One region of the Janibacter sp. CX7 genome, then DNA from elsewhere that is predicted to be linked to it. Evidence: predicted binding sites of a transcription regulator. Region 1 holds the regulator's gene; each other region holds the start of a gene.
The links. Region 1 encodes HrcA, which represses chaperone genes, less so after heat shock. Its sites were predicted from a motif close to TTNGCACTCGNNNNNNNCGAGTGCNAA; they were not measured.

Region 1 (9,770 bases):
CGCGATCGGTGGGTACAAGGACCCCAACCCGATGGTCTTCTCGGGGCTCTACCCGATCGACGGGTCCGACTACCCGACGCTGCGCGACGCCCTCGACAAGCTCAAGCTCAACGACGCCGCGCTCGTCTACGAGCCGGAGACCTCCGCTGCCCTCGGCTTCGGCTTCCGCTGCGGCTTCCTCGGCCTGCTCCACCTGGAGATCGTGCGCGAGCGCCTCGAGCGCGAGTTCGACCTCGACCTCATCTCGACCCAGCCCAATGTCGTCTACGAGGTGACGATGGACGACGGCTCCGAGATCCTCGTGACCAACCCCAGCGAGTTCCCCTACGGCAAGGTCGCCGAGGTGCGCGAGCCGGTCGTCAACGCGACGATCCTCGCGCCGAGCGAGTTCATCGGCGCGATCATGGAGCTGTGCCAGGGCAAGCGCGGCCAGCTCGGCGGCATGGACTACCTCTCCGAGGACCGCGTCGAGATGCGCTACACGCTGCCGCTGGCCGAGATCGTCTTCGACTTCTTCGACCAGCTGAAGTCCAAGACCCGTGGCTACGCCTCGCTCGACTACCAGGAGGCCGGCGACCAGGCTGCCGACCTGGTCAAGGTCGACATCCTCCTGCAGGGCGAGACCGTCGACGCCTTCAGCGCCGTCGTCCACAAGGACAAGGCCTATGCCTACGGCACGATGATGGCCGGCAAGCTCAAGGAGCTCATCCCGCGGCAGCAGTTCGAGGTGCCGATCCAGGCAGCCATCGGCGCGCGGATCATCGCCCGCGAGAACATCCGCGCGATCCGCAAGGACGTGCTCGCCAAGTGCTACGGCGGTGACATCTCCCGCAAGCGCAAGCTGCTCGAGAAGCAGAAGGAGGGCAAGAAGCGGATGAAGAACATCGGCACCGTCGAGGTGCCGCAGGAAGCCTTCATCGCTGCGCTCTCCTCCGACGACAGCGCGGTGGACAAGGCGAAGAAGTAGCGGCGCGCTGCTGACGTGACGCAGGCGACGCCGGGGACCCTTCCCGGTCACTAAGCGCTGGCTTAGTGTGGCGGTCATGGCCCAGCAGACCTTCGCCCTCTACCAGCGCATCGCGAGCCTCCCGGCGGGCAAGCGACTCTTCTCGCTGCTCTACTCCGTCAAGGCGCCCTACTTCGCCACCGTGCGCCCGCAGGTGCGCGAGGTCCGCGCCAACCACGCGGAGCTGTCGATCCGTAACCGCAAGCGCGTGCACAACCACATCGGCACCCTGCACGCGATCGCCGTCTGCAACGGTCTCGAGGCCGCCATGGGTCTGCTCGCGGAGGCGACCTGCCCGAGCGACCAGCGGTGGCTGCCGCGCGGCCTGCAGGTGAGCTACCTGGCGAAGTCGACGACCGACCTGCTGTGCGTCGCCGAGACCGACCCCGAGCAGTGGGCGGGCGAGGCTCCCTACGACGTCGACATCCGGGTCAAGGCCGTGCGCACCGACGGGGTCGTCGTCGTCGAGGGCGTCATCCCGGTCTACGTCACCGCCAAGCCGAAGAAGGCCTGAGCCTCACCCGACGAGCCGGTCGCGCAGCCGCGCGACCTGCTCCCGCGACCACTCCGCGGCCTCGAGCCACCCCTCGGCACCGCCGAACTCCGACTCGAGGTGCGCGAGCACGGCCTCCATCGACTCGCGCCGTGGCAGCTGGTCCTCGAGGCTGTGCGTCGGCAGCGTGCGCGCATAGGGCTCGACGCTCGAGAGCCGGTCCATGATCCGCTCGAGGCGCTCGGCCGTGCGCACGTAGTCGTCGATGACGACCTCGGCGGGCACGCCCGCGACGACGAGAGCCATGCCGACCACGGTGCCGGTGCGGTCCTTGCCCGCCGCGCAGTGGACGACCGTGGCGCCCGTGCTGTCGCGGACGGCAGCCAGTGCCGCCGCCACCGAGTCGGGCCGGGCCGTGAGGTAGCCCGTGTAGTGCCGGGCCCAGAAGGCGCCGTCCCGGGGCGAGTGGTCCTGCCGGCCCCACCGGACGGCCAGGGCCTGCTCGATCGTCTCGTCGGGGTCGCGGTCCTCGCGCAGCAGGCTGTGGTGGTGGTGCGTCAGCGCGGTGGCGCGCAGCGGACCCGCTCCGGTCACCTCGTACTCGACGTGGCTGCGCAGGTCGACGACGTCGCTCACCCCGAGCTCGTCGACGAGGCGACGCACGTCCCCTTCGCTCAGGTCCTGCAGGTTGTCGCTGCGGATCAGCCGGCCCTCGCGGGTGGTGCGTCCGTCGCGGGTGGGCAGCCCGCCGAGGTCTCGCATGTTGACGACGCCGTCGAGCTCGATCCACCGGGTCATGGCGCCCACGCTATCGGTGGGAGGATGAGCCGGTGCGTCCCCCCTTCGGCATCTACCTGCACGTGCCCTTCTGCACGGTCCGGTGCGGGTACTGCGACTTCAACACCTACACCGCCACCGAGCTGGGCCCCGTCGGCGGGGCGAAGGGGGCGAGCGTCGCCACCTATGTCGACGCCGCGATCGCCGAGCTCGACCTCGCGGTGCGGTCCGTGGGTGACGACCGGCCGGTCTCGACGGTCTTCGTCGGCGGGGGTACCCCGACGCTGCTGCCGCCGCAGGACCTCGTGCGCTTCCTCGACGCCGTGCGCGAGCGGTGGGGGCTGGCCGACGACGTCGAGGTGACGACGGAGGCCAACCCCGACAGCGTCACCGAGGAGTCGCTGCGGGTCCTCGCGGACGGGGGCTTCACCCGGGCGAGCATCGGCATGCAGTCGTCGGTGCCGCAGGTGCTCGCGACGCTCGACCGCACCCACGACCCGGCCAACGTCTCCCGGGCCGTCGCCGCGGCCCGTGCCGCCGACCTGGCCGTGAGCCTCGACCTCATCTACGGCACGCCGGGGGAGAGCCTCGAGCAGTGGCGCACCTCCCTCGAGACCGCGGTGGGCCTGGCGCCCGACCACCTGTCGGCCTACGCGCTGACCGTCGAGGACGGCACCAAGATGGCCGCCCGGGTGCGCCGCGGCGAGCTGCCGATGCCGACGGGCGACGACGAGGCCGACAAGTACGAGCTCGCCGACGAGCTGCTCGCCGACGCCGGCTACGCCTGGTACGAGATCAGCAACTGGGCCCGCACGCCCGCCGACCGGTGCCGGCACAACATCGCCTACTGGCGCAGCCACGACTGGTGGGGCGTCGGGCCCGGCGCGCACGGCCACGTCGACGGGGTGCGCTGGTGGAACCTCAAGCACCCCGCGACCTGGGCCAAGGCGCTGGCCGAGGGTGACCCGGCCGCGGAGCGCGAGGAGCTGACGCCGGAGCAGCGGGCCGACGAGGAGGTCCTGCTCGGGGTGCGGCTGCGCGAGGGCCTGCCGACCGATCGCCTCACGCAGCAGGGTCGCCGGGCCGTCGCCGGACTCGTCGCCGACGGACTCGTCGACGGTCGCGAGGCCGTACGGGGGAGCGTCGTGCTCACCCGTCGCGGGCGGCTGCTCGCCGACACCGTCGTCCACCACCTCGTCGGGGGTGCCGGTGCCTGACGTGCCCGAGATCCCCGACCTCATCGCCTTCGTCGACCTGCTCGGTGTCTTCGCCAACGGCCTGCTCGGCGGAGCCGTCGCCCGCCGCTACCAGCTCGACCCCGTCGGCTTCTCGGTGCTGGCCGTCGTCTCCGCGCTCGGCGGCGGCGCGATCCGCGACGTGCTGCTCAACGTGCAGCCGGTCGCCCTGACCGACCTGCGCTACCTGACGGTGGCCCTCGTCGCGGCGGCCATCTCCTTCCTCGTCCCGCTCGAGGGGCGCCGGTGGCGTCAGGTCTTCCCCTGGATCGACGGCGTGGCCCTCGGCACCTGGGCGGTCGTCGGCACGCAGAAGGCGCTGCTCGCCGACATCCACTGGTTCCCGGCCATCCTGCTCGGCGTCATCACCGCCTGCGGTGGCGGCGTCGTGCGCGACATGATGCTCGGCAACGTGCCGGTGATCCTCCAGCGCTCCGAGCTCTACGCCACGGCGGCCTTCGCCGGGGGCGCGACCCTCGTCCTGCTCCACCTCATGACCACCGGACCGCTCGCCTCGCTCGGCGCGCTCGTCGTCGGCGGCGGGGTCTGCCTGCTCGCGCGCAAGCGTGGCTGGATGCTCCCGACCGAGCCGCGGTGGCCGGCGAGCCGCATCCGCCGGCGGTGACCGGTCGGCGGACGCCCCTGTGCGGCACCGGATCCCATGACGCACGATGAGGGCATGACCACGACTCGCACCGCCATCGTCACCGGGGCCGCGCGCGGCATCGGCCGCGCCATCGCCCTTCGTCTCGCCACCGACGGTCACCACGTGGCCGTCCTCGACCTCGACGAGTCGGCCTGCCAGGTCGTCGTCGACGAGATCACCGAAGGGGGTGGCACCGCCCTGGCCGTGGGCGTGGACGTCTCCGACGCCGAGCAGGTCGAGGCGGGCGTCGCCCGCGTCGCCGAGGAGCTCGGTGCCCCGACGCTGCTCGTCAACAACGCGGGCATCATCCGCGACAACATGCTCTTCAAGATGTCCGTCGACGACTGGGACTCGGTCATGGCGGTCCACCTGCGTGGTGCCTTCCTCATGACCAAGGCGGCCCAGGCCCACATGACCGCGGAGAAGTACGGCCGCATCGTCAACCTCAGCTCGACCTCGGCCCTCGGCAACCGCGGCCAGACGAACTACTCCGCCGCCAAGGCCGGCATGCAGGGCTTCACCAAGACCCTGGCCATCGAGCTCGGCAAGTTCGGCGTGACCGCCAACGCGATCGCCCCCGGCTTCATCCAGACGGACATGACGGCCGCGACCGCCGAGCGCATCGGCGTGCCCTTCGAGGACTTCCTCGCCCACGCGGCCAAGGAGACCCCCGTCGGCCGTGTCGGCCAGCCCGAGGACATCGCCGCCACCGCCTCCTTCCTCCTGTCCGAGGAGGCCGGCTTCGTCTCCGGCCAGGTCATCTACGTCGCCGGCGGCCCCAAGGACTGATCCTTCGGGCGAAGGCTCCGGCGGGAGACGGGTCCGGTGGGCGAAGGGTCCGGTGGGCGAAGGGGGACGTCGGCGCCCGCCGAAGTCCTTCGTCTTCCTGGGACGCACGTTGTCGTGCCTGACTTCGGCTTGATGTGCGCCGACATCCCCCTTCGCTCGCCGTCCTGAGCCGAGTCACCTTGGCCGGGAAGCTCGTCCGTGGCCGGGAAGTCTGCTGGTGACCGCGCAATAGCCCGGCCACCAGCAGGTTTCCCGGCCGGACTCGGACTTCCCGGCCAGGCCGGCATCGAGGCGTGCTGGCGCTCGCTCCTCAGCCCTCGGGGGCGGTGACGAAGTCGATGAGCTCCTCGACGCGGCCGAGGAGGGCGGGCTCGAGGTCGGCGTAGGAGCGGACCGTGCCGAGGATCTGCTTCCAGGCGCGGGCGATGTCGGCCTGGGAGTCGTGGGCCCAGCCGAGGTGCGCGCAGATGCCGCGCTTCCACTCCATGGAGCGCGGGATCGTCGGCCAGGCGTCCATGCCGAGGCGCTGGGGGCGCACCGACTGCCACACGTCGACATAGGGGTGGCCGAGGACGAGCACGTGCTCGGGCGCGACCTTGTTGGCCTCGGCGACGATCCGGGACTCCTTGCTGCCGGGCACGAGGTGGTCGACGAGCACGCCCATCCGGCGGCCCCTGCCCGGTGCGAAGTCGCGGATGGCGGCGGCGAGGTCGTCGACACCGTCGAGCATCTCGACGACGACACCCTCGACCCGCAGGTCGTGGCCCCACACCTTTTCGACGAGCTCGGCGTCGTGGCGGCCCTCGACGAAGATCCGCGACCCGATGGCGACCCTGGCCTTGGCGTCGTGGACGGCGACGGAGCCGCTCGCGGTGCGGGAGGCCTGCTGCTCGGCCGCGGCGAGGGCGGCGCGCTGGGCTCCCTTCGGTGCCGTGAGCGATACCGGGGCGCCGTCGACGAGGAAGCCGCCGCCGAGCGGGAAGGCCCTCACCTTGCCGCGGCGGTCCTCGAGGTGGACGACGTGCACGCCGCCCGCCTTCTCCACCGCGACGACGGCGCCGACCCACCCGGTCTCGACGTCCTCGACGACCGTTCCGCGGGTGGCCTCGAGGGCACGGGAGGTGGGCCGCGCCAGCCTGCCCTTCGACTTCCAGTCGCCGGAGAGCACGTCCTTGCCGTATCGATCGCTCACGAGGGGTGACCGTAGGCGCACACCGGGGGAGTGGTCGGCGCGGCACGCCGGGGTCGTTGGAATGCCTCCGACGGTCGTAGACTTGGCACTCAGGTGGACCGAGTGCCAGCGGTCCCGGAGTGGGTGACGAAGGAGGACGTCATGAGCCAGGAGCGGCGGATGGCCGTGCTCAGCGCCATCGTGGAGGACTACGTGCAGACCTCGGAGCCGGTCGGCTCCAAGGCGCTGCTCGACCGCCACCAGCTCAACGTCTCGGCGGCGACCGTGCGCAACGACATGGCCGCCCTCGAGGACGAGGGACTGATCATCGCGCCGCACACCTCGGCCGGGCGCATCCCCACCGACGCCGGCTACCGGCTCTTCGTCGACCGGCTCCAGGCGATCCGCCCGATGTCGCGCGGCGAGCGGGCGGCGATCACCGACTACCTCGAGGGCGCCGACGAGCTCGACGTCGTCCTCGAGCGCACCGTGCGGCTGCTGTCGACCCTGACCCGCCAGGTCGCGGTCGTGCAGTACCCCTCGCTCACCCGCAGCACGGTCAAGCACATCGAGCTCGTCCCGATGAGCGAGACCCGGCTCATGGTCGTCGTCATCATGGGCACCGGCCGCGTCGAGCAGCGCATCGTGCCGACGAGCGTCGACTACCTGAGCAGCCAGGGCGCCGAGGCCCTCGCACGTGCGCGCGGCCGGATCAACGCCGCGACCCGCGACCTGCGGCTCGCCGACGCGATCACCGCGCTGCGCACCCTGGCCGGCGAGGACGACGAGACCGAGGATGCCCTGACGGCCGGGGTCATCGCGGCCGTCGAGGACGCCCTCGCGCAGGAGCGCGTGACCAAGGTGACGCTCGCCGGCACCGCCAACCTCGCGCGCAGCTCGAGCGACTTCCCGATGACCCTCGAGCCGGTGCTCGACGCGCTCGAGCAGCACGTCGTCCTGCTCAAGCTGCTGAGCGTCGAGGCCGGTCAGACCGCGGCCGGCGTCTCGGTGCGCATCGGCTCCGAAAATCCCGTGTCCGGGCTGCAGGGCACCTCGCTCGTCACCTCCGGCTACGGCTCCGGCGACGAGCAGGTCGGCGCCGTCGGTGTGCTCGGCCCCACCCGCATGGACTACCCGGCGGCCATGGCGCAGGTGCGCGCCGTCGCCACCTATCTCTCGCGGATCGTGGACGCCTGACGGGCGACCGCACCGCGCACAACCACCCGACCCCCACCACCCACCGAGGACGTCACGCGTGAACGACTACTACGAGGACCTGGGCGTCAGCCGCGAGGCGACGCCCGAGGAGATCAAGCGGGCCTACCGCAAGCTGGCCCGCACCCTGCACCCCGACGTCAACCCCGGCCCGGAGGCCGAGGAGCAGTTCAAGCGGGTCTCGCAGGCCTACGACGTCCTCTCCGACGAGACGAAGCGCCGCCAGTACGACATGGGCGGTGACCCCTACGGCGGCCAGCACGACGGCTTCGGCGCCGGCTTCACCTTCAGCGACATCATGGAGCAGTTCTTCGGGCAGGCGGCCGGCGGCGCCGGGCGCGGTCCGCGCTCCCGCTCGGCGCGCGGCCAGGACGGACTCGTCGGCCTCGAGATCGACCTCGCGACCGCGGTCTTCGGCGGCCAGGAGGAGCTGACGATCGACACGGCCGTCGTCTGCGGCTCGTGCAGCGGCGACGGCGCCCAGCCGGGCACCGGCCGACGCACCTGCGACACCTGTGGCGGCCGCGGCGAGGTTCAGCAGGTCCAGCGCTCCTTCCTCGGCCAGGTCATGACCAGCCGTCCGTGCCCCACCTGCCAGGGCTTCGGCGAGGTCATCCCCAACCCCTGCCACGAGTGCTCCGGCCAGGGCCGGGTGCGCAGCCGCCGCTCGATGAAGGTGCGCATCCCCGCCGGCGTCGACGACGGCACCCGCATCCACCTCGAGGGCGAAGGGGAGGTCGGTCCCGGTGGTGGGCCGGCCGGCGACCTCTACGTCGAGCTGCGCGTGCGTCAGCACGAGACCTTCACCCGCCGTGGCGACGACCTGCACGCCTCGGTCGCCGTGCCGATGACCGCAGCCGCCCTCGGCGTGACGATGAGCTTCGCCACCCTCGACGGCGAGCAGGAGATCACCATCAAGCGCGGCACCCAGCCGGGCGACACGATCGTCCTGCCCGGGCTCGGTGTGACGCACCTGCGGCGCGAGGGCCGCGGCGACCTCGTCATCCACGTCGACGTGCGCACGCCGACCCGCCTCGACGACGAGCAGGAGCGCCTGCTCCGCGAGCTCGCGGCAGCCCGTGACGAGGAGCAGCCCGACGGCGAGCTCGACGACGTCGACTCCGGCTTCGTCGGGCGCCTGCGCCACGCCTTCAAGGGTCGCTGACCCCGGTGACCGCACCGCTCTTCCTCGTCGACCCCGGTGCCCTCGACGGCCTCGCCCCTGACGCGCTCGTCGAGCTCACCGGCCCCGAGGCCCACCACGCGGCGACCGTCGTCCGTCTCGGCGTGGGCGAGGAGGTGCTCGTCGCCGACCGGCACGGGGCGCGGGTGCTCACCGAGGTGACCGAGGTCGGTCGCGACCTCGTGCGCCTGCGGGTGCTGGGGCGGGCCGACGAGCCGGAGCCCTCCCTTCGCCTCGTGCTCGTGCAGGCCCTGGCCAAGGACGGCCGCGACGAGGACGCCGTCGAGGCGGCCACCGAGCTCGGCGTCGACGCCGTCGTGCCGTGGCAGGCCGACCGGTCGATCGTGCGGTGGAAGGGGCCCAAGGTCGACAAGGGCCGGCGCAAGTGGACCCATGTCGTCGAGCGCGCTGCCAAGCAGTCGCGCCGCGGCCGCTGGCCGCACGTCGAGGAGCTCGTCGGCAGCGCGGGGCTCGTCGAGCGCTTCGCCGGGGCCACCCCCTTCGTCCTGCACGAGGACGCCACCCTCCCGCTGGCCACGGCGGACCTGCCGGGCGCAGGGGAGGTCCTCCTCGTCGTCGGGCCCGAGGGCGGGATCTCGCCGCAGGAGCTCGAGCGATTCGTCGCCGCCGGTGCGCAGCCGGTGCGGCTGGGCAGCGAGGTCCTGCGCGCCTCCACCGCAGGCCCGGCAGCCATCGCCGTGCTCAGCGCGATGGGCCGCTGGCGATGATCGCCCCGGCGCCGAGCCCGTAGAATCAGCAGCACGATGCCCTCATCAGACCAGCCCGACCTGCGCGCCCTCGACGCGATCACCGACGACCCCCGCGCGGGTGCCCCCGGCACCGCCCCCCGGGTCCAGCAGACCATCGTCCTGCCCGACAACATCCAGATGGTCAGCCTCCTCGGCCCGACCGACGAGCTCCTGCGGACGATGGAGCGAGCCTTCCCGCGCACCGAGATCCTCGTGCGCGGCAACGAGTTCCGCCTCCAGGGGCCGAGCGGTGACCTCGAGGTCATCGACCGCCTGCTCGACGAGCTCATCGAGATCCTCGAGGCCGGGCAGCCCCTCAACAGGGACGCCGTCGAGCGCTCGATCACCATGCTGCGCGGCCAGACCCGCGAGCGGCCCGCCGACGTGCTGACGACCAACATCGTCTCCAACCGCGGCCGCACGATCCGGCCCAAGACGCTGGGGCAGAAGCACTACGTCGACGCGATCGGCGACAACACCGTCGTCTTCGGCATCGGCCCGGCCGG
Region 2 (9,770 bases), 1.6 Mb from region 1:
GCCAGCAGGCGATGGACCTCTTCACCGAGGTGCTCGCGCCGGCCTGCCTGTCGGTCGACCATCCGCGCTATCTGTCCTTCATCCCGTGCGCCCCCACCGAGGCGGCCGCGATGTTCGACCTCGTCGTCGGCGCCAGCTCGATCTACGCCGGCTCGTGGCTCGAGGGCTCGGGTGCGGTCTATGCCGAGAACCAGGCGCTGCGCTGGATCGCCGACCTCGTTGGTCTCCCCGAGTCGGCCGGCGGGGTCTTCGTGCCCGGCGGCACGATCGGCAACCTCTCGGCCCTCGTCGCCGCCCGGACCGAGGCGCGCCGCACGGCCGCGCCGGGGCAGCGGCCCTTCCGCGTGGCGACGACCCACGGTGCGCACTCCTCGATCCAGTCGGCCTGCGACGTGATGGACGCCGAGCTGAGCACCGTGGAGCCCGACGAGCGCGGCCGGCTCACCGGTGAGCGACTGCGCGAGGTGCTTCTGGCCAACGGCCCCGAGACCTACTTCGCCGTCGTCGCGACCGCCGGCACGACGAACTTCGGCATCGTCGACGACCTCGAGTCGGTGGCGCAGGTCTGCCGCGAGCTCGGCATCTGGCTGCACGTCGACGGTGCCTACGGCGGCGCCGGTCTCGCGGCGCCCTCGGTGCGCCACCTCTACGCGGGCATCGAGCACTGCGACAGCTTCATCGTCGACCCGCACAAGTGGCTGTTCGCCCCCTTCGACTGCTGCGCGCTCATCTACCGCAACCCCGCGGCGGCCCGCAATGCCCACACCCAGCACGCCGGTTATCTCGACGTGCTCACCGAGGCCACCGACTGGAACCCCACCGACTACTCCGTCGGCCTGACCCGCCGGGCCCGGGGGCTGCCCTTCTGGTTCTCCCTCGCCACCCACGGGACGCAGGCCTACAGCGACTCGGTGGAGCAGACGCTGTCGGTCGCCGCCTTCGCCGAGGCCGAGATCGCCCGCCGCGACGACCTCGAGCTCGTCGGTGAGCGATTCCTGTCCGTCGTCGTCTTCCGGCGTCGCGGCTGGACGACCGCCGACTACCAGGCGTGGTCCGACCGCATGCTCGACGAGGAGTTCGCCTTCGTCGTGCCGACCAACCACGACGGCGAGACCCTCGCACGATTTGCCGTCGTCAACCCGCAGACGACGGCGGAGGACATCGTCGCGATCCTCGACTCCATGGCGTGAGGATCGCGACGAGGTGTCTCACTCCTCGAAGCCGGCGTTGCCCCGACAGGTGTAGCGCGGCGCCTCGGCGGCCAGAGCGTCCTTGAGTCCGAAGGCGACGAACTGGCCGTAGCTCTGCGTGCCGTGGCCGAGGAAGTCGTCGTCGAAGCCGGGCGGGTTGCCCTCGATCTCGTCGGGGGTGTCGAGCCCGGAGAAGGCGCAGATCGAGCGCGCCTTGTGCTCCGTGATCGGCGTCGGCTTGCCGTTGCCGGTGACCTCGCCGGCGGATGCGGCGCTCGCGCTGCCGACGAGCAGCCCGGCTGCCATGACGCAGCCGATGATCGTCCTCTTCATGGTGCTTCCTTCCCGCAGGGATGGCGCTCGGGCCCCCGCTCCCGGGCTGGCGACCCCGTTGTCGCCACCGCAAAAATTTACTCTTCCCTGACCATTGGGGTTCGGCCGTGCGCCGAGCGGTCCAACCTGTGACGGATGGGGCGAAGGGGGCGTGAGTGACCCCCTTCGTCCGGCCTGTCCAGCCGACACGCCGGGAGGAATGACAGGCGTGTGATTACGCCGGTACAGTGCGACGCGTGAACCTCGCAGACCAGGCCGCCGCGCCGACCCCCTCGGTCCCGCTCTCGGACCGCGACCGCGAGATCCTCGCCTTCGAGCGCCAGTGGTGGAAGTACGCCGGCTCCAAGGAGCAGGCGATCAAGGAGCTCTTCGACATGAGCTCCACGCGCTACTACCAGGTGCTCAACGCGCTCATCAACAACCCCGCGGCGCTCTCCGAGGACCCGATGCTCATCAAGCGGCTGCGCCGACTGCGCGACCAGCGCCAGCGCACCCGCAGCGCCCGCCGCCTCGGCTTCGAGGTCTGAGCGCCCGCCCCAGATCACAGATCGGTCTCGGATTCACGTCCGGGCCAACCGGAGCCGCCCCGGCCACGTCTGACTCCACGAGAGGGACGCCGAGGGTGGCTCCGGTGCGCAGGGGGTACCGGAGCCGCCCTCGGGCGTGCGGGCGATCAGATGCTCGTCGCGGTCCACCGGCCGATGCGCGTGCCGCCACCGACATCGAGCGGGCGCCCCTCGAGGCGCCCGTAGCCCCAGGCTGCGGCGTCACGCACCTCGACCGACTGGTCCCTGCCGTCGGTGATGATGATCTGGCGGTCTCCGGAGGCGACGAGCCGGACCTCCAGGTCGAGCGGCACCCGCGCCCAGGCGCCGGCCGTCACGGTCGTGTCGACGACGGCGATGTGCCCGTTGGACCCCACCCGCGTCCCGGCCGGGTCGAAGGTGACCGGCAGGTCGAGGCGCGGGGTGCACCGCGCGGAGGTCCACGTCGGCGTCACCGTGGCACCGCGGGGGCAGTACCAGGAGCGCAGCCGACCGCCCTGGCCGTCGGGGCTCTCGGCGAGCTGCAGGCGGTGCCGGTTGCCCGGCACTCGGTCGATGGCTCCGGGCGCCACGGCGGTCAGGCGGACGAGGTCGCCCGTCGTCGTGGTCGCGGCTCCTGCCGCCGGTGCGCTGGTCAGGGTGGCAGCCAGGGTCAGCGCCGTCGTGGCGACGGACGCGGCGATGCGGGTCATGGCGTCTCCTCGGGGAGGCGGCCGCCCGACGCGGCCGCTCACCGCTTGGACGGGCGAAGGGGGCGTCCGGTTCCGTCGTCGCGCTGAGGCAACCCGCGACGGGCTGGGTGCGTCGGTGGAGGTGAGGGCCCGTCGCAGGGGCGGGCCCGCTACCACGCGACCCATCTGGGCAAGGCCGCCGGACTGCGGGGCAATGTCCACGAGATGTCGCTCGAGAGCGAGGGCGACATCAACTACGTGCACAGCTACTTCTGCCCCGCGGGTCAGGACCCGAGGTTCACCTCCGGCTGCACGCTGCGTGCCCAGCGGATGATCCTGCCCGAGAAGAGCCCGCTGACCTTCCGCGTCAGCTCGACCGGGCTCTCGGCGAAGGTCGTCGGACGGGCTCGGGCCGTCAACCTGGACTCGCACGTCACCCGCGACCTCGCCGTGGACCTCACGCTCAAGGGGTCGCCGTGGACCGGCGTCAACCACGGCATCACGCGTGCCGACGGCACCTTCGCCGGGGTCTCCCGCGACATCGAGCCCGGGGGCTTCATCACCCTCCGGTGACCGTGGTCGTCAGCGGGTCGCCTCGATCCGGTGGATGAAGGAGTCCTCGCGGGTGTTCCAGCGGACCTTCGCCCCGTCGACGCGCCCGCTGACGGTCGCGTGCGTCTGGCGTAGCCGGGTGCCGCCGACCCACTCCCCGGTCCAGGCCCAGCCATCGGCACGCAGGACCAGGTCGGAGGGGAAGGTGCGGCCGGCGCCCTCGAGCGGTCCGTCGACGACGGCCGAGCGCATCGTCGAGCTCACCCGGTAGTCGCTGCGGTCGTGGTCGAGGTAGACCGTGCTGCGGAAGACGCAGCGCGACGAGACCCACCGCGTGTTGACCGTCGCCCCGCTCGGGCAGAAGTAGGAGACGATCTTGCGCTTGCCCCGCGGCCACTGGACGCCCTCGGCGTCGGTCTCGAAGATCAGCCGGTGCTGGTTGCCGCGGACCTGGCTCATCGGGCCGTCGAGCATGACCTGCACGTCGACGTGCTCCTCGATGACGTCGCCGTCGGCCGAGGTCGTCGCCTCGGCGCTCGCGCCGGCAAGCGTCAGGCCGATGGCGGCGGCCAGGGTCGGGATGGTGAGGGTGGCTGTGCGTCGCATGGTGAACCCCTTCGTCGATGAGGAGTCGTCGGTGTGACGAGCCTCACATGGTAGGACGCGTGGGGCGCCTCGACGGTTGCGTGCAGTCGCTCAGGTGCGCGGGTGCAGCCCCTCGAAGCCGGCGCGCATCTGCCCGTCGGCGTCGGAGCCGACCGGGTCGTCGAGGTCGGCGACGAAGACGGCGACGAGCGCGCGGGCGGGGTTGTCGCCCGCCTCGGTGAGCAGGCCCTGCCAGGCGGCGAGGTTGGGGTGCTCGACCTCGGCGCACGCCTGCGCCGGCGCGAGCCCGTCGACAGCGGCCTGCAGCTGCTCGGCCGAGACGTCGAGCGTGGCCGTGCTGCCGTCGTGGCGCAGCACCGATGCGAGCACGACGGCGGCCAGGCCGTGGCTGCCCCCGGGGAGGTTGACGTGGGGGAACTGCACCTCCGGGTCGCTGCTCGCCGGCGTGATGCCGACGGCCCAGGCAACCGGCGGGGTCCAGCCGTCGATGCGCTCGGCGAGGTGGGCCTTGATCGCGGCGAGGCCGGCGGGCGTGCTCCAGTCGAGATCGCTCATGGCTCCACTGTGCCAAGGCGGCGGGGGCGAAGGGGAGGATCGTTTGCACTCGCAGGGGGAGAGTGCCAATAATGGGCCTTAGCACTCTCCTCGTGAGAGTGACAGTCCTGACCGGTCAGGTGAGGGGCGCGATCGCACGGTGACGTGAGCCGGGTGGTCGCACTCCGTCCGTCGCGGGCACCCCCGGTCGCACCCTTCGATTCGCGTGGAGGAACCACCCGAATGGCAAAGCTCATTGCTTTTGACGAGGAGGCCCGTCGCGGCCTCGAGCGGGGCATGAACACCCTCGCCGACGCCGTCAAGGTCACCCTCGGCCCCAAGGGCCGCAATGTCGTCCTGGAGAAGAAGTGGGGCGCCCCCACGATCACCAACGACGGCGTGTCCATCGCCAAGGAGATCGAGCTCGACGACCCCTACGAGAAGATCGGGGCCGAGCTCGTCAAGGAGGTCGCCAAGAAGACCGACGACGTCGCCGGTGACGGCACGACGACGGCGACCGTCCTCGCCCAGGCACTCGTGCGCGAGGGCCTGCGCAATGTCGCGGCCGGCGCCAACCCGATGGCCCTCAAGCGCGGTATTGAGGCCGCCGTCGCTGCAGTTTCCAGCGAGCTGCTCGCGATGGCCAAGGAGATCGAGACCAAGGAGCAGATCGCTGCCACGGCCTCCATCTCCGCCGCTGACCAGGAGATCGGCGCCAAGATCGCCGAGGCCATGGACAAGGTCGGCAAGGAAGGCGTCATCACCGTCGAGGAGAGCAACACCTTCGGGCTCGAGCTCGAGCTCACCGAGGGCATGCGCTTCGACAAGGGCTACATCTCCGGCTACTTCGTCACCGACACCGAGCGCATGGAGACCGTGCTCGAGGACCCCTACGTCCTCATCGCCAACTCCAAGATCGGCTCGATCAAGGACCTGCTGCCCGTCCTCGAGAAGGTCATGCAGGCCGGCAAGCCGCTGCTGATCATCGCCGAGGACCTCGAGGGCGAGGCCCTGTCGACGCTCGTCGTCAACAAGCTCAAGGGCACCTTCAAGTCCGTCGCCGTCAAGGCTCCGGGCTTCGGTGACCGCCGCAAGGCCATGCTCGCCGACATCGCCATCCTCACCGGTGGCCAGGTCATCTCCGAGGAGGTCGGCCTCTCCCTCGAGACCGCCGAGCTCGACCTGCTCGGCCGCGCTCGCAAGGTCGTCGTCACCAAGGACGAGACGACCATCGTCGAGGGCGCGGGCGACCAGGACCAGATCGCCGGCCGGGTCAACCAGATCAAGGCCGAGATCGAGAACTCCGACTCGGACTACGACCGCGAGAAGCTCCAGGAGCGCCTCGCCAAGCTCGCCGGCGGCGTCGCCGTCATCCGCGCGGGTGCGGCCACCGAGGTCGAGCTCAAGGAGCGCAAGCACCGCATCGAGGACGCCGTGCGCAACGCCAAGGCTGCCGTCGAGGAGGGCATCGTCGCCGGTGGTGGCGTCGCGCTCCTGCAGGCGACCAAGGCCGCCTTCGACAAGCTCTCGCTCGAGGGCGACGAGGCGACCGGCGCCAACATCGTGCGCGTCGCCGCGGGTGCGCCGCTCAAGCAGATCGCGGCCAACGCCGGCCTCAACGGCGGCGTCGTCACCGAGAAGGTCGAGAACCTGCCCGCGGGCGAGGGCCTCAACGCCGCGACCGGTGAGTACGTCGACATGATCGCCCAGGGCATCATCGACCCGGCCAAGGTCACGCGCAGCGCGCTGCAGAACGCCGCCTCCATCGCGGCGCTCTTCCTCACCACCGAGGCCGTCGTCGCCGACAAGCCGGAGAAGGCCGCCCCGGCCATGCCCGGTGGCGACGACATGGGTGGCATGGGCGGCATGGGCTTCTGAGCCCACCCCGCACCACCTGCACCACGCGCGAAGGGCGGTTCCCCGGTCACCGGGGGACCGCCCTTCGGCGTGCTCACAGGTCCGCGGGAGAGGATGGCCGGCGATGACCAGCACCAGCCCCCTCGTCCTCGGTCCCCTCCTGCGCTTCGTCGGTGAGCACGACGCCTCCGTCTGGGTGGAGACCGCCGCTCCCGCGCGGGTGACCGTCGCGGCCGACGGCCGCGCGTGGCACGCCGCGAGCTTCGTCGTCGAGGGCCACCACTACGCCCTCGTCCTGCTCGACGGCCTCGAGCCCGGCCGCACCTATGACTACACGGTGAGCGTCGACGACGAGCAGGTGTGGCCGCTGGCCGGCTCCGACCTGCCGCCATCGAGCATCGCGACGCTCGATCACGCGCGTCCGACGCTGCTCGCCTTCGGCTCCTGCCGCACGAGCGTCCCGCACGACGCGGAGCACCACGCGAGCCACGGGGTCGACGCGCTGCGCACCTTCGCCCTGTCCCTGGCGAAGGGGGAGTCCCACCGACCCGACGTCCTCGCCCTCCTCGGCGACCAGGTCTACGCCGACGAGACGAGCCCGGAGATGCACGACTTCATCGCCTCGCGGCGCGACATCGAGGAGCCGCCCGGCGAGGAGATCAAGGACTACGCGGAGTACTCGCACCTCTACCAGCTGGCGTGGAGCGACCCGGCGATCCGGTGGGTCCTCTCGGTCGTGCCGAGCGCGATGATCTTCGACGACCACGACATCCGCGACGACTGGAACACCTCGTGGTCGTGGCACCAGGAGATCAACCGGACCCCGTGGTGGCACGAGCGCCTCGTCGCCGGCCTGACGAGCTACTGGGTGCACCAGCACATCGGCAACCTCGCGCCGGAGGAGCTGGCGCAGGACGAGATCTGGGCCCGGCTCGATGGTGCCGGACCGGGCGAGGTCGACCTGACCGTCCCCCTTCGTGCCCTAGCGGAGCGGGTCGACCGGCAGCCGGAGACCTACCGCTGGAGCTACACCCGGGCCCTCGGCGGCTCGCGGCTGATCATGCTCGACTCCCGCGCCGCGCGGGTCCTCGAGCCGGAGCGTCGCTCGATGCTCGACGACGACGAGCTCGCGTGGCTCGACGAGCAGATGACCGGCGACCTCGACCACCTCTTCGTCGGCACCTCGCTGCCCTTCCTCCTGCCGCCCGGTCTCCACGATGCCGAGGCGATCAGCGAGTCCTTCGCCGGACCGGACCGGTCGCAGCCGGTGCACCGCGCGACCGAGGCCTTGCGCCAGGTCGTCGACCTCGAGCACTGGGGTGCCTTCCAGTCCGGCTTCACCGAGGTCTTCGACCTCGTCATGTCGGTCGCCCGCGGCGAGCGCGGCACCGCGCCCGGCACGATCACCTTCCTCTCCGGCGACGTCCACCACTCCTACGTCGCCGAGGTGAGCGACCCGGCGAGCCACGGCGCGCGCAGCCGCATCGTGCAGGCGGTGTGCAGCCCGATCCGCAACCCCATGCCCCGCTCGCTGCGCGTGCTCATGTCGCAGATGGCCAAGGGGCTCGTCCGCCCGATGCGCTGGCTCGCGGCCCGGACCGACGGCGTGCCCGAGCTGCGCTACCCGTGGGAGCTCACCGAGGGACCGTGGTTCGACAACAACCTCGCGATGGCCCAGGTGCAGGACGGTCGGCTGACGATGCGCTGGGTCACCGGTGACGTCGTCGACGGCGACGACGCCCACCCGCGCCTGCGGGTGGTCTCCACCGTCGAGATCTGAGGCGGGCCCGCGCCCGGCACCGGGGGGATACCCCAGTGACCGGTCGCCGAGCCCGACCCTAGATTGGTCCGCGGACATCCACGACGGACGAGAGCAGGGGACATGGGCACGCAGGTTGCCGCCAGCACGCACGACCTTCGCAAGGTCTACGGCAAGGGAGAGGCGCAGGTCGCTGCGCTCGACGGGATCGACCTCGACATCGGGGCTGGGCAGTTCACGGCGATCATGGGGCCCTCCGGCTCCGGCAAGTCGACGCTCATGCACTGCCTCGCGGGTCTCGACGCGGTGAGCGGCGGGCGTGCCCTCATCGGCGACACCGACATCACCCGGCTCAAGGAGAAGGACCTCACGCGGCTGCGCCGCGACCGGATCGGCTTCATCTTCCAGGCCTTCAACCTCGTGCCGACGCTGACCGCGGAGGAGAACATCCTCCTGCCGCTGGCCATCGCCGGCCGCAAGGCCGACCCGCAGTGGTTCGACCTCGTCATCGAGACGGTCGGCCTGCGCAACCGGCTCGGCCACCGGCCCAACGAGCTCTCCGGCGGTCAGCAGCAGCGCGTCGCGTGCGCCCGCGCCCTGGTGTCGAAGCCCGAGATCATCTTCGCCGACGAGCCGACCGGCAACCTCGACTCCACCTCGGGTGCCGAGGTGCTCGGCTTCCTGCGGCGCAGCGTCGACGACTTCGACCAGACGATCGTCATGGTGACGCACGACCCGGTCGCCGCGAGCCACACCGACCGGGTGCTCTTCCTCGCCGACGGTCGCATCGTCGACGAGCTGTGGGAGCCGGAGCGCGAGACCGTCCTCGAGCGCATGGTCGCGCTGAGCGCCGGGGCCCACTGATGCTCAAGGCCACCTTCAAGAGTCTGCTGGCGCGCAAGGCGCGCCTGCTGATGAGCGCCATGGCGATCGTCCTCGGCACGGCCTTCGTCGCCGGGTCGCTCATCTTCACCGACACTCTCGGTCGCACCTTCGACGGGATCATGGACGGCACCGTCGGTGACGTCGTCGTCCAGCCCGAGCAAACCGACGACTACGGCGGCTCCGGCGGCGGCCGGGTCACGGCTGCCGACGTCGAGAAGTTCGCCCAGCTGCCCGGTGCCGAGCGCGCCGACGGCTCGGTCGACGCGATCGGCGTCTTCGTCGTGGGCAAGAACGGCAAGGTCGTCGGCGGCCAGGGTGCCCCGGCGCTGTCCTTCAACTACTCCGAAGCGCCCAACCAGCTCGGCAAGAACCCCATCGTCATCGACGACGGCCGGGCCCCCGAGCGCGACGGCGAGGTCATGGTCGACACCGCGACCGCGGAGCGGGCCGGCTACGAGGTCGGCGACGACATCTCCCTCGTCACCACCGGTGACACCCCTGAGATCAAGGCCGAGCTCGTCGGCACGATGACCTTCGGCGAAGGGGGAATGGCCGGCGCCTCGGTCGTCATCTTCGACACGAAGACCATGCAGAAGTACTTCATGGACGGCAAGGACGAGTACTCCTCCGTGTGGGTCACGGCGAAGGACGGCGTGAGCCAGCAGGAGCTGCTCACCCAGGCCGAGCCGCTCGTCCCCGAGGGCTACAAGGGCTGGACCGGCAAGGGCCTCGCGGAGGAGAACCAGAACGACGTGCAGCAGGCGCTCGGGTTCATCACGACCTTCCTGCTCGTCTTCGCCGGGATCGCGCTCTTCGTCGGCTCCTTCCTCATCATCAA
Region 3 (9,770 bases), 480 kb from region 1:
CAACGGCGTAGGGCGTCGCGCGGCACGGGGCCGTGCGGGAGCGTGGCTCGTCGTACGGAGCGACGGCGGGGGCCCATCCACCTGGCCCCGGCCACTCGGCCGCTGACCCGGCGCCACGGCCACTCGGCTCAGCCGCAGCGCAGCAGACCCATGTCCTCCTTGAGCGTGAGCACCCGGGTGACCGACGCGGTGACCTGCTTCGCGAAGGCCGGGTCCCCCTTCGCCTTGGCCTCGATGGCGGAGACCATCGTCGAGACCTGGCTCGGGTCGGCGGTGAGGACGATGTCGCCGCCGGCGGCGATGAACTTCGTGGCCCGCTCGCCGACGGGGGTGGCGGAGACAGCCTTGGCCGCGCCCACGTCGTCGGTGATGACGACCCCGTCGAAGCCCAGGTCGTCGCGGAGCATGCCGTCGACGATCTTCGAGGAAAACAGGGCCGGGGTCTCGCCGTCGATCTGCGAGTAGTGCGCGGAGCCGACCATGACGATCTGGGTGCCGCCGTCGATGGCATCGGCGAAGGGCGTGAGGTGCGAGTCGTCCCGGGTCATCACCGAGTCGGTGATGCCGGTGTCGCGCAGGTCGGTGTTGCCCGTGATCCGCCCCAGACCGGGGAAGTGCTTGACCGTCGGCTCGACGCCCGCGTCCTGCATCCCCTGGGCGAAGGCGAGCGCGCCCTTGCTCGCGGCCTGCGGGGTCGAGCCGTACTGGCGCCCCCACTTGCCGATGGGCTCGTTGGCCCGGCCGATCTCGGCGGGCACGGTGTCCGCGGTCGGGGCGAGGTTGACGTTGACGCCGGCCTGCTTGAGCTCGGCGCCCCACCCCTTGGCAGAGGAGCGCAGGTCGGGCAGCTGGGCCTGCTCGAGGCCCGAGGGCATGGACGTGAAGCCGGAACCGGTGAGCTGCTGCACCTCGCCACCCTCCTGGTCGGCGGCGACGAGCATGCCGACCTTCGTGCCGTCGACGGTCGGGGAGACGTCCTGCAGGTGCTGGCTCGCGGCCGCGACGGTCCCGCTGTCCTTCCAGCCGCCGAGGTAGAGCATCGAGCCCAGACCCTGGGCCCCGATCGGCCCGTCGAGACCGGTCGCGGGTCCCGGCTGCATCGCCGCCATGAGCAGCTGCCCGGCCTGCTGGGTCGGCGTCATCGCCTCGCGCACCTGCTCGACGCAGGCGCCCGCGTCCGGGCCGGAGGCGGTGGCGGAAGTCGTGCGCGAGGAGGAGCTCGCGGACGACGTCTTCGACGAGGACGAAGGGGAGGACGTCGCCGACGTCGAGGTCGTCGAGCTCGACGTCTTCGCACCCGAGGTCGACGAGGAGGAGGTCGAGCTGCCCTCCCCGGAGTCGGCGCCGCACCCTGCGAGGGCGAGGACGGCGAGGCCTGCAGCGGCGCGGGTCAGGTGACTGGCTCGGGTCGGCATGGGGTGCAGGCTACCCGCGGACCCTCAGGTCGCCTCGACGACGAGCACGACCTGCTCACCACCGACGCGGGTGAGCACGACGGTCGCGCTCTCGCCGTCACCGGCGCCGCGCCCGATCTTCAGCTGCTTGCGCAGCTGGTCCTCGTCGAGGCGGATGCCCCGCTTCTTGACCGTCAGACCGGTGATGCCGCGCTCGCGCAGCCAGCCGCGCAGCCCCTTGACCGAGAAGGGCATCGCCTCGAGCACCTCGTAGCGGCGGGCGTGGCCGAGGTCGAGCGCCTCGTCGCTGGTGACGTAGCCCAGCCCGGCCTCGAGCTCCATCCCGCTGACGGCGCCGGTGACCGTGCCGATGAGCCCGGCCCGGTTGACGGCTCGGTCGGCCTCGTAGAGCCATCGCCCCGTCTCGGCGAGCGAGGCGGCCGCGGCGGGGTCCTCCTCGCAGGTGCGCTGGTCCACCTCGACCGGGGGCGCGCCCTTGCGCAGGACGCGGGCGCTGCGTCCGGCCTCCTTGACGAGCGGGCCCCACCAGACGGTGCACTCCAGGACGGTGCCCTGCCACGAGGTCCACTGGGCCTCGGTGCCGAGCGGCGGGATGTCGTGGGGGAGCGAAGGGGAGAGCTTGGCGCCGGTCGCGGGCACGTCGCGGGCCACCGACAGCACGAAGTCCCACGACGGCGAGATCTCGTCGAGCCGGAAGACCCGTCGCGTGCGCCCGCTCCGGTCGGTGACGCCGGGCGTGCGGCGCGCCGGGTCGAGCCAGACACCGGTGCGCGAGTGCAAGGGGTCGAGGGGTGCCTCAAAGTCCTCGGCCACCCCCGTGCGGGCCCGGCTGTCGGGCCAGGGGCGCAGGTTGACGTCGGCGATGGCGGCAGAGAGCGGGTCGGCGTCGACCCCGTGGACGGTGACGCCGAGGGCGCTCATCGCCATCGCGTCGGAGCCGATGCCGCAGCCGAGGTCGTGGACGGTCGCCAGGCTCGCGGTCGCGTAGCGCCCGGCGTGGGTGGCGGCGACCTCGAGGCGGCTGGCCTGCTCGAGCCCGTCGGGGGTGAAGAGCATGCCCTCGGCGAACTCGCCGAACTTCTCCTGCGCGCGAGCCTGCAGACGCTTCTGCGTCAGGAGCGCGGCGACGCGCTCGGCGGAGTGGCCCGCCGCCCGCAGCCGCGAGGCCAGACCGACCGCGTCCGCCTCGCGGTACTCGGGCAGGCCGTGCAGGGACTCGTGCCCCTCGGGGGAGGCCAGCCAGCGCACGGTCGTCGGGTCCACGTGCGCCATTGTCACGCATCGTGCTCGGCACGGCGGACCTATCCGACCGGGCGCTGGCACTCGGGTTGACCGAGTGCCAAACGGCGGCCTAGATTTGCTCTTGGCACTCACCACTGGCGAGTGCCAGATGCCACGGTTGGACGACCCCCGCGACGGCGCCCGGCCCGGCTTCGCCCCAGAACTCACACATTCGTCCCCACAGAAGGAGTCACCGTGTCGGTTTCCATCAAGCCGCTCGAGGACCGGATCGTCGTCAAGGGCATCGAGGCGCAGCAGACCACCGCCTCCGGCCTCGTCATCCCGGACACCGCCAAGGAGAAGCCGCAGGAGGGCGAGGTCGTCGCCGTCGGCCCCGGCCGCTTCAACGACGACGGTGACGAGCGCGTCCCGATGGACATCTCCGTCGGCGACCGCGTCATCTACTCCAAGTACGGCGGCACCGAGATCAAGCACGGCGGCGAGGAGTACCTCATCCTCTCCGCCCGCGACGTGCTCGCGATCCTCGCCTGAGCCTGCGCACGACTCACAGCTGACGCCCCGGGTGCGGCCCTCTCCCGGGCCCTCCGGGGCGTCGCTTTTCCCCCCTTCGTTAGAACCAAAGGACAGACATGGCCAAGGAACTGGAGTTCAACGACTCCGCCCGTGACGCCCTTCAGCGCGGCGTCGACCAGCTCGCCAACGCCGTCAAGGTGACGCTCGGCCCCAAGGGCCGCAACGTCGTCATCGACAAGCAGTGGGGCGCCCCGACGATCACCAACGACGGCGTGACCATCGCCCGCGAGATCGAGCTCGAGGACCCCTACGAGAACCTCGGCGCCCAGCTCGCCAAGGAGGTCGCCACCAAGACCAACGACGTCGCCGGTGACGGCACGACGACCGCGACCGTCCTCGCCCAGGCCATGGTCAAGGAGGGCCTGCGCAATGTTGCCGCGGGCGCCGCCCCGTCCGGCCTCAAGCGCGGCATCGACAAGGCCGTCGAGGCCGTCTCGGCCCGCCTGCTCGAGACCGCCCGTGAGGTCGAGGGCAAGGACGAGATCGCCCAGGTCGCGTCGCTGTCCGCCCAGGACCAGGGCATCGGCGGGATCATCGCCGACGCCTTCGACAAGGTCGGCAAGGACGGCGTCATCACCGTCGAGGAGTCCTCGACCGCCGAGACCGCGCTCGACTTCACCGAGGGCATGCAGTTCGACAAGGGCTACATCAGCCCCTACTTCGTCACCGACCCGGAGCGCATGGAGGGTGTCCTCGAGGACGCCTACGTCCTGATCAACCAGGGCAAGATCTCCAACATCCAGGAGATCCTCCCGGTGCTGGAGAAGGTCGTGCAGTCCGGCAAGCCGCTGCTTGTCATCGCCGAGGACATCGACGGCGAGGCCCTCTCGACGCTCGTCGTCAACAAGCTCAAGGGCGTCTTCAACGTCGCGGCCGTCAAGGCCCCCGGCTTCGGCGACCGCCGCAAGGCGATGCTCCAGGACATGGCGATCCTCACCGGCGGTCAGGTCATCGCCGAGGAGGTCGGCCTCAAGCTCGACCAGGTCGGTCTCGAGGACCTCGGCCAGGCCCGTCGCATCGTCGTCACCAAGGACAACACGACGATCATCGACGGCCAGGGTGCCGCCGACGACGTGACCGGTCGGGTCAACCAGATCAAGTCCGAGATCGAGCGCACCGACTCCGACTGGGACCGCGAGAAGCTCCAGGAGCGCCTCGCCAAGCTCGCCGGTGGCGTCTGCGTCATCCAGGTCGGTGCCCACACCGAGGTCGAGCTCAAGGAGAAGAAGCACCGCATCGAGGACGCGATCTCCGCGACCCGCGCGGCCATCGAGGAGGGCATCGTCGCCGGCGGTGGCTCCGCCCTGGCGCACGCGGTCTCCGCGCTCGACGCCGTGCAGCTCGAGGGTGACGAGCAGGTCGGCGCCAACATCGTGCGCACCGCCGGTGTCGAGCCGTTGCGCTGGATCGCCGAGAACGCCGGCCTCGAGGGCTACGTCGCCGTCGCCAAGGTGCAGGAGCTGACCCCGGGTCAGGGCCTCAACGCCGCGACGGGCGAGTACGGCGACCTCATCGGCCAGGGCGTCATCGACCCGGTCAAGGTCACCCGCTCCGCGCTCGTCAACGCCGCCTCGATCGCGTCGATGGTCCTGACCACCGACACGCTCGTCGTGGACAAGAAGGAGGACGAGGACGAGGGCCACGGCCACTCGCACTGACGTCCTGACCTGAGCGAAGGGGGGCGGCGCACCAACCGGTGCGCCGCCCCCTTCGTCATGCGCCGGTGGTTGAGGTGTGATGGCCCTCTGGTGGTTGTGGTGCGACGAAGGAGCCTCGAAACCACCCCTTGACATGAGTCGGGAGAAGGTGGAGCCTCATGCCATCACACAAGACGGGGGAGGGTTCCATGAAGCGCACGTTGATTGCGGTGGTGGGCGGGGTGGGGTTGGCGCTCATCCCATCAATGGCCTATGCAGTCACGGTGTCGTCGGACGATGGTTCGGGCACCTTTTATGTCCAGGAGTGGTTCACCAAGGGGTATGAGCGCAATGGCTCGCTCAAATCAACCCACGGTGACCCGGTGTACTTCAGCGGAAAGGTTGTCTTCGACAACGAGCCCGACTATAAGTGTGGCCGTTATACACCGGCCACAAGTTCGTTGACCGCTGTCAAGCGGCAGGGTTATCAATGTGTCGTCACGGCCATCTCGACGTCGAGCGAGGGCGGGAGCGATCAGATCTGCCGTGACGTCCCATACTCGCCGGACCCTTGCGGCTCGTGGTCGTCAACGATCCGAAAGTGAGTATTGGGACCCGAGCACTCAGTGTGAGCCGTGGCGGCCGCGAAGTGCTTCGATCCGTTACCTGCGAGTTTCCGCCGGGTTGTACCGTCCTCATGGGCCCCAACGGTGCAGGGAAAACGACCCTCTTCCGGGCGCTCCTTGGTGATATGAGAATCAACAGCGGGAGCGTTCTCCGTGGTGGCCGCCCCGTAGCCTCTTCCCACGACTGGCGAGTCTTGCGCGGTGACCTCGGGTGGTTGCCCCAGTCATTCGGCGCGCCGGATCGGGCCACTGTTTCGAGCATTATCCAGTACGCCGCATGGCTGAAACGCTGCGATGTCGATGTGGAGCGCGTTCTGTCGGCCGTGGGCCTCGCCGGTGTCGCTCGATCCCCTTTTGGACGACTTTCGGGTGGTCAGATGCGCAGGGTGGGAATCGCCTGTGCGCTGGTGGGCAACCCCCGCAGCATTCTCATGGACGAGCCCACAGTGGGTCTCGACCCGGAGCAGCGCGATGATTTTCACCGTAGAATTCGTGGCATTTCTACGGACACCTCGGTGGTGATTTCGACGCACCTTCTCGAGGACGTAGCGGCAGTGGCGCAGCGACTGGTCATCATCCACGATGGCGCGGTCCGGTTTGAAGGCACCCCAGCGGGCCTGACTGGTGTGTCAGCCCCCGAGGTAGCGGACGTGCGTGAAGGGTACCTGCGTGCGATTGCATGATCGTCGATGGGTTCGGCTCGTCATGCTGGATCGTCGAAGTGCGATCGTCCTCGGGTTGACCACTGCCATCGCCTCGGGACTGGTCGCTTGGGGCCGGCGGGAAACTTGGCACGGTGTGTGGACCGAGACCGATGCGATGATCGGCCGGACATTGATCGTGGCCCTTCCCGTGGTCTTGGGGACAGCGAGTTGGCTTGCCGCGTCGCGAGCTCGGAGCGGAATTGATCAGTTGGCAGTCGGCCCGCCGCACGAGCGAGTGAGGGCAGAGCGCCGCTTCGCGGCGGAGGTTGCCGCAGTCGCGACTCTGGGACTGACGACCACGGCTCTAGCGATGTGGGCACTGACGGCTGGAACTGCCACGCACGGACGACCACAGCCACTTGTGCTCATTCCCGCGCTCGGTTGGATCGCCGTCTCCTCAGTTCTCGGAGTCGTGGTTGGGGGCCGTTGGCCTCGTCGTTGGGTCCCTGCCGCGTCCGCCGTGCTGGGTTACGCGGCTGTCGTCCTCGTGCTTTTTCGAGCGGCGGCGCCGCCCTTCGTGGCGGCGCATCCCATCGATTTTCGCTCGATGACACTATTTTTCACGCCGGGCTGGATCTATCTCGTCCAAGCCTTGGTGCCGATCAGTCTGGCCAGTGGGATTCTCGGGTTCTTCCGTTGGATCGCTGCGGGGATCATCTCGATCAGCTTGTCGGGGTCCTTCCTCCTGTCCGACGTCGAACGTCAGCCGGACTGGGCAGCTGCGCGAACGGTGTGCATGACCCGACACCACGTTGAAGTGTGTGTGCCCTCAGTGAAAAGCTACCTGGCCGAAGACATCGCATCGACCTACCGCAGAGTCGTTAACGTCGCGCCATTGGCAGCCCCCGAGCAGGTGGTCCTCGTCGATGACGAAGGCGCTGTCTTCGACAGGAATCACGCAGAGGTGGTCCGCAGCCTGGCGTCAGGGCGGAGGATCTCTTTGTCTGACGCCGGACTGGACCTGTCGGCGCAGACCCGCCCCGATCGTCGCGTTCTGGAGGGTCTGTGGCTCAAGTCGCTGGTACGTCCTGGTGGCGCGGGCGACTCGCGAGCTCAGTGGGTCGTTGAACGTCAGGCATTGCGAGACCTAGGGCTTCCTAGCGACGGCAGCCTCTACCCGGGAGCGGCACCCCTCGATCAGATGCTCGCTGATCCGGAGGTGTCGAGGGTGGCGCGGAAGTGGCAGCAGCGTGGGCCAAGGGCGAGAGGTGAGTGGTTGTCGCGCAACGCCACGGCTTGGCGTGCCGGCGACATCTCACTTAAGGACCTCGGGTGAGGAGCCCGGGCGGCCAGTGGTTGGTGCGAGGTTTCGACGGCCGCTTGGCAGTCGACCTCTTCTTGGCCCTACTCCTCGCTGCGGGGCTCGCGCGTCTGTCAGCTTCGTGGCTGTTCCCCCACGAACCGCGGGGGACCTACGTGGACTCTCTGACCATCGCGGGTGCCTTGGTACCCCTGGCCGTGATGTCCAGGGTATTGGACGAAGCGCTCCCATCGGCGGTGCTCACTCGTTGCCGCTCCCTTGTGTGGCACCGCCTCATGTGGTCCGGTGTCTTCGTGGCGACGACCTGCTTGGGGATGGCCGCGGTGGCGGGCAACGCTCACCTCCCGGTTCCGCACATCATGTTGGTCTCGCTCCTCCTGTCGGGGATGGCGACGATGGCGGCGGCCAGTATCGGAGCCCGCGCCGCGTGGATCGCCCCGGCGTTATTGGTCGCCGTCTCTTCTGTGCCCGGAGTCGTCCCGCTCTCCGCCAACGTTCTCTACTCGCTGAGGTTCGGCGAACAACTCAAGGTCGCCGCAGCCTGCACGGCGCTCGTAGGTCTGGCGCAGTACGCGGTCATGGGTGCTCGTCCCCGGGTCGGGCCCCGAGCCGGGGACTTGGGGGACGGCAACTAACCGGATCAGACCGTGACGATGACGCGGACCTCGACGGTCTCGGGCAGGTCGCGCAGGCGCTGCTCGGTGTCGGCGGGCAGGTTGCTCGCGAGGTCGGTGACGGCGTAGCCGTACTCGCCCTTGGTGCTCAGCTGCTGGCTGTCGATGTTGACGTCGCCCTCGGACAGGATCGTGTTGACCCGGGCGAGGACGCCGGGGACGTTCTTGTGCAGGTGGAGGATGCGGGTGCTGCCCGCGGCGACGGGGGCGGCGACGGCGGGGACGTTGACCGACATCGAGGTCGCACCGGTGTCGGCCCAGTCGCGCAGCTTGCCGGCGACGTAGCGACCGATGTCGTACTGCGCCTCCTCGGTGGAGCCGCCGACGTGCGGGGTGAGGATGACGTTGGGGATGCCCTGCAGGCAGTTCTCGAAGGGGTCGCCTGCCTTCTTGGGCTCGCTCGGGAAGACGTCGACGGCCGCGCCGGCGATGTGCCCGGAGACGAGGTTGTCGCGCAGGGCCTCGAGGTCGACGACGAAGCCGCGGGAGAGGTTGAGGAAGAGGCTGCGCGGGCGCATCTTCGCGAACTGCTCGGCGCCGAAGGTGCCGGCATTGCCCGCGCGACCGTCGACGTGGAGCGTGATCGTCTCGCAGGTCTCGAGCAGCTCGTCGAGGCTGTCGCACTTCTTGGCGTTGCCGAGCGGCAGCTTGTCCTCGAGGTCGTAGAAGGAGACGTGCATGCCGAAGGCCTCGGCGACGACGGACAGCTGGGCGCCGATGTTGCCGTAGCCGACGATGCCGAGGGTGCGGCCGCGGACCTCGTGGGCTCCCTTCGCCGACTTGTCCCAGACGCCGGCGTGGAGCGCGGCATTCTTGTCCGTCAGGTGGCGGGCGAGCGAGATGATCTCGCCGAGGGCCAGCTCGACGACGCTGCGCGTGTTGGAGAAGGGGGCGTTGAAGACGACCGTGCCGGCCTGTGCGGCCGCGTCGAGGTCGATCTGGTTGGTGCCGATGCAGAAGGCGCCGACGGCCTTGAGCTCCGGGCGGGCCGCGATGACGGCCTGGGTGACCTTGGTCTTCGAGCGGATGCCGAGCAGGTCGACCCCCTCGAGGGCGGAGATCAGCTCGGCCTCGTCGAGGGCCCCGGAGCGGGTCTCGACCTCGAAGCCGGCGTCGACGAGCGCGTCGCGGGCGACGTCATGGATGTTTTCGAGCAGCAGCACCTTCACGCGTGCAGGGTATGCCCGGGCCCGGTGCGGCCGGGCAGGCGCCCGCGATGCGAACCACAGGGCGGAACGAAGACCCCACGGGGACAGGGCCGCTGGCTAGGGTGTGGGCCATGCGTCTCCTCGGTGTCCTCGGCGGAATGGGTTGGTCGGCGACGGCGGAGTACTACCGCCGTCTCAACGAAGGGATCGACGCGCGCCTGGGCGGCTTGCACAGCGCCCGCGTCCTCGTCCACAGCCTCGACTTCCAGCCGGTCGACGATGCCGAGAACGCGGGTGACTGGGACGAGATGGCACGGCTGCTCGTCGAGGGCGCCCGCAGCCTGCAGGCCGGGGGAGCGGAGGGCATCATCCTCGCCGCCAACACGATGCACGTCGTGGCGGACCAGGTCGCCGATGCCGTCGACGTCCCCTTCCTCCACATCGCCGAGGCGACGGCCCGCCGGGTCGAGGCCTCCCGCCAGCGCAAGGT

Region 2: a site for HrcA is predicted at 4,531-4,557, ahead of groL (chaperonin GroEL). Genes of this name have one in related genera too.
Region 3: a site for HrcA is predicted at 2,732-2,758, ahead of groES (co-chaperone GroES). Genes of this name have one in related genera too.

The regions. Positions count from the first base shown of each region.
Region 1 covers NZ_CP101464.1:1,985,273-1,995,042, reverse strand. The annotation lists gene lepA (translation elongation factor 4) at 1-967, shown strand, start outside; gene NMQ01_RS09740 (hotdog fold domain-containing protein) at 1,044-1,520, shown strand; gene NMQ01_RS09735 (tyrosine-protein phosphatase) at 1,524-2,297, opposite strand; gene hemW (radical SAM family heme chaperone HemW) at 2,330-3,493, shown strand; gene NMQ01_RS09725 (trimeric intracellular cation channel family protein) at 3,495-4,136, shown strand; gene fabG (3-oxoacyl-ACP reductase FabG) at 4,191-4,946, shown strand; gene NMQ01_RS09715 (DUF3097 domain-containing protein) at 5,257-6,138, opposite strand; gene hrcA (heat-inducible transcriptional repressor HrcA) at 6,280-7,314, shown strand; gene dnaJ (molecular chaperone DnaJ) at 7,373-8,497, shown strand; gene NMQ01_RS09700 (16S rRNA (uracil(1498)-N(3))-methyltransferase) at 8,503-9,243, shown strand; gene NMQ01_RS09695 (PhoH family protein) at 9,280-9,770, shown strand, end outside.
Region 2 covers NZ_CP101464.1:335,191-344,960, forward strand. The annotation lists gene NMQ01_RS01730 (aminotransferase class V-fold PLP-dependent enzyme) at 1-1,190, shown strand, start outside; gene NMQ01_RS01735 (hypothetical protein) at 1,209-1,523, opposite strand; gene NMQ01_RS01740 (DUF3263 domain-containing protein) at 1,751-2,050, shown strand; gene NMQ01_RS01745 (hypothetical protein) at 2,197-2,760, opposite strand; gene NMQ01_RS01750 (hypothetical protein) at 2,965-3,312, shown strand; gene NMQ01_RS01755 (hypothetical protein) at 3,322-3,897, opposite strand; gene NMQ01_RS01760 (hypothetical protein) at 3,988-4,452, opposite strand; gene groL (chaperonin GroEL) at 4,675-6,309, shown strand; gene NMQ01_RS01770 (alkaline phosphatase D family protein) at 6,413-8,068, shown strand; gene NMQ01_RS01775 (ABC transporter ATP-binding protein) at 8,171-8,911, shown strand; gene NMQ01_RS01780 (ABC transporter permease) at 8,911-9,770, shown strand, end outside.
Region 3 covers NZ_CP101464.1:2,461,921-2,471,690, reverse strand. The annotation lists gene NMQ01_RS12120 (glycoside hydrolase family 3 N-terminal domain-containing protein) at 129-1,142, opposite strand; gene NMQ01_RS12115 (hypothetical protein) at 1,108-1,398, shown strand; gene NMQ01_RS12110 (class I SAM-dependent methyltransferase) at 1,440-2,678, opposite strand; gene groES (co-chaperone GroES) at 2,892-3,188, shown strand; gene groL (chaperonin GroEL) at 3,287-4,888, shown strand; gene NMQ01_RS12095 (hypothetical protein) at 5,077-5,472, shown strand; gene NMQ01_RS12090 (ATP-binding cassette domain-containing protein) at 5,448-6,176, shown strand; gene NMQ01_RS12085 (hypothetical protein) at 6,658-7,473, shown strand; gene serA (phosphoglycerate dehydrogenase) at 8,099-9,301, opposite strand; gene NMQ01_RS12075 (aspartate/glutamate racemase family protein) at 9,412-9,770, shown strand, end outside.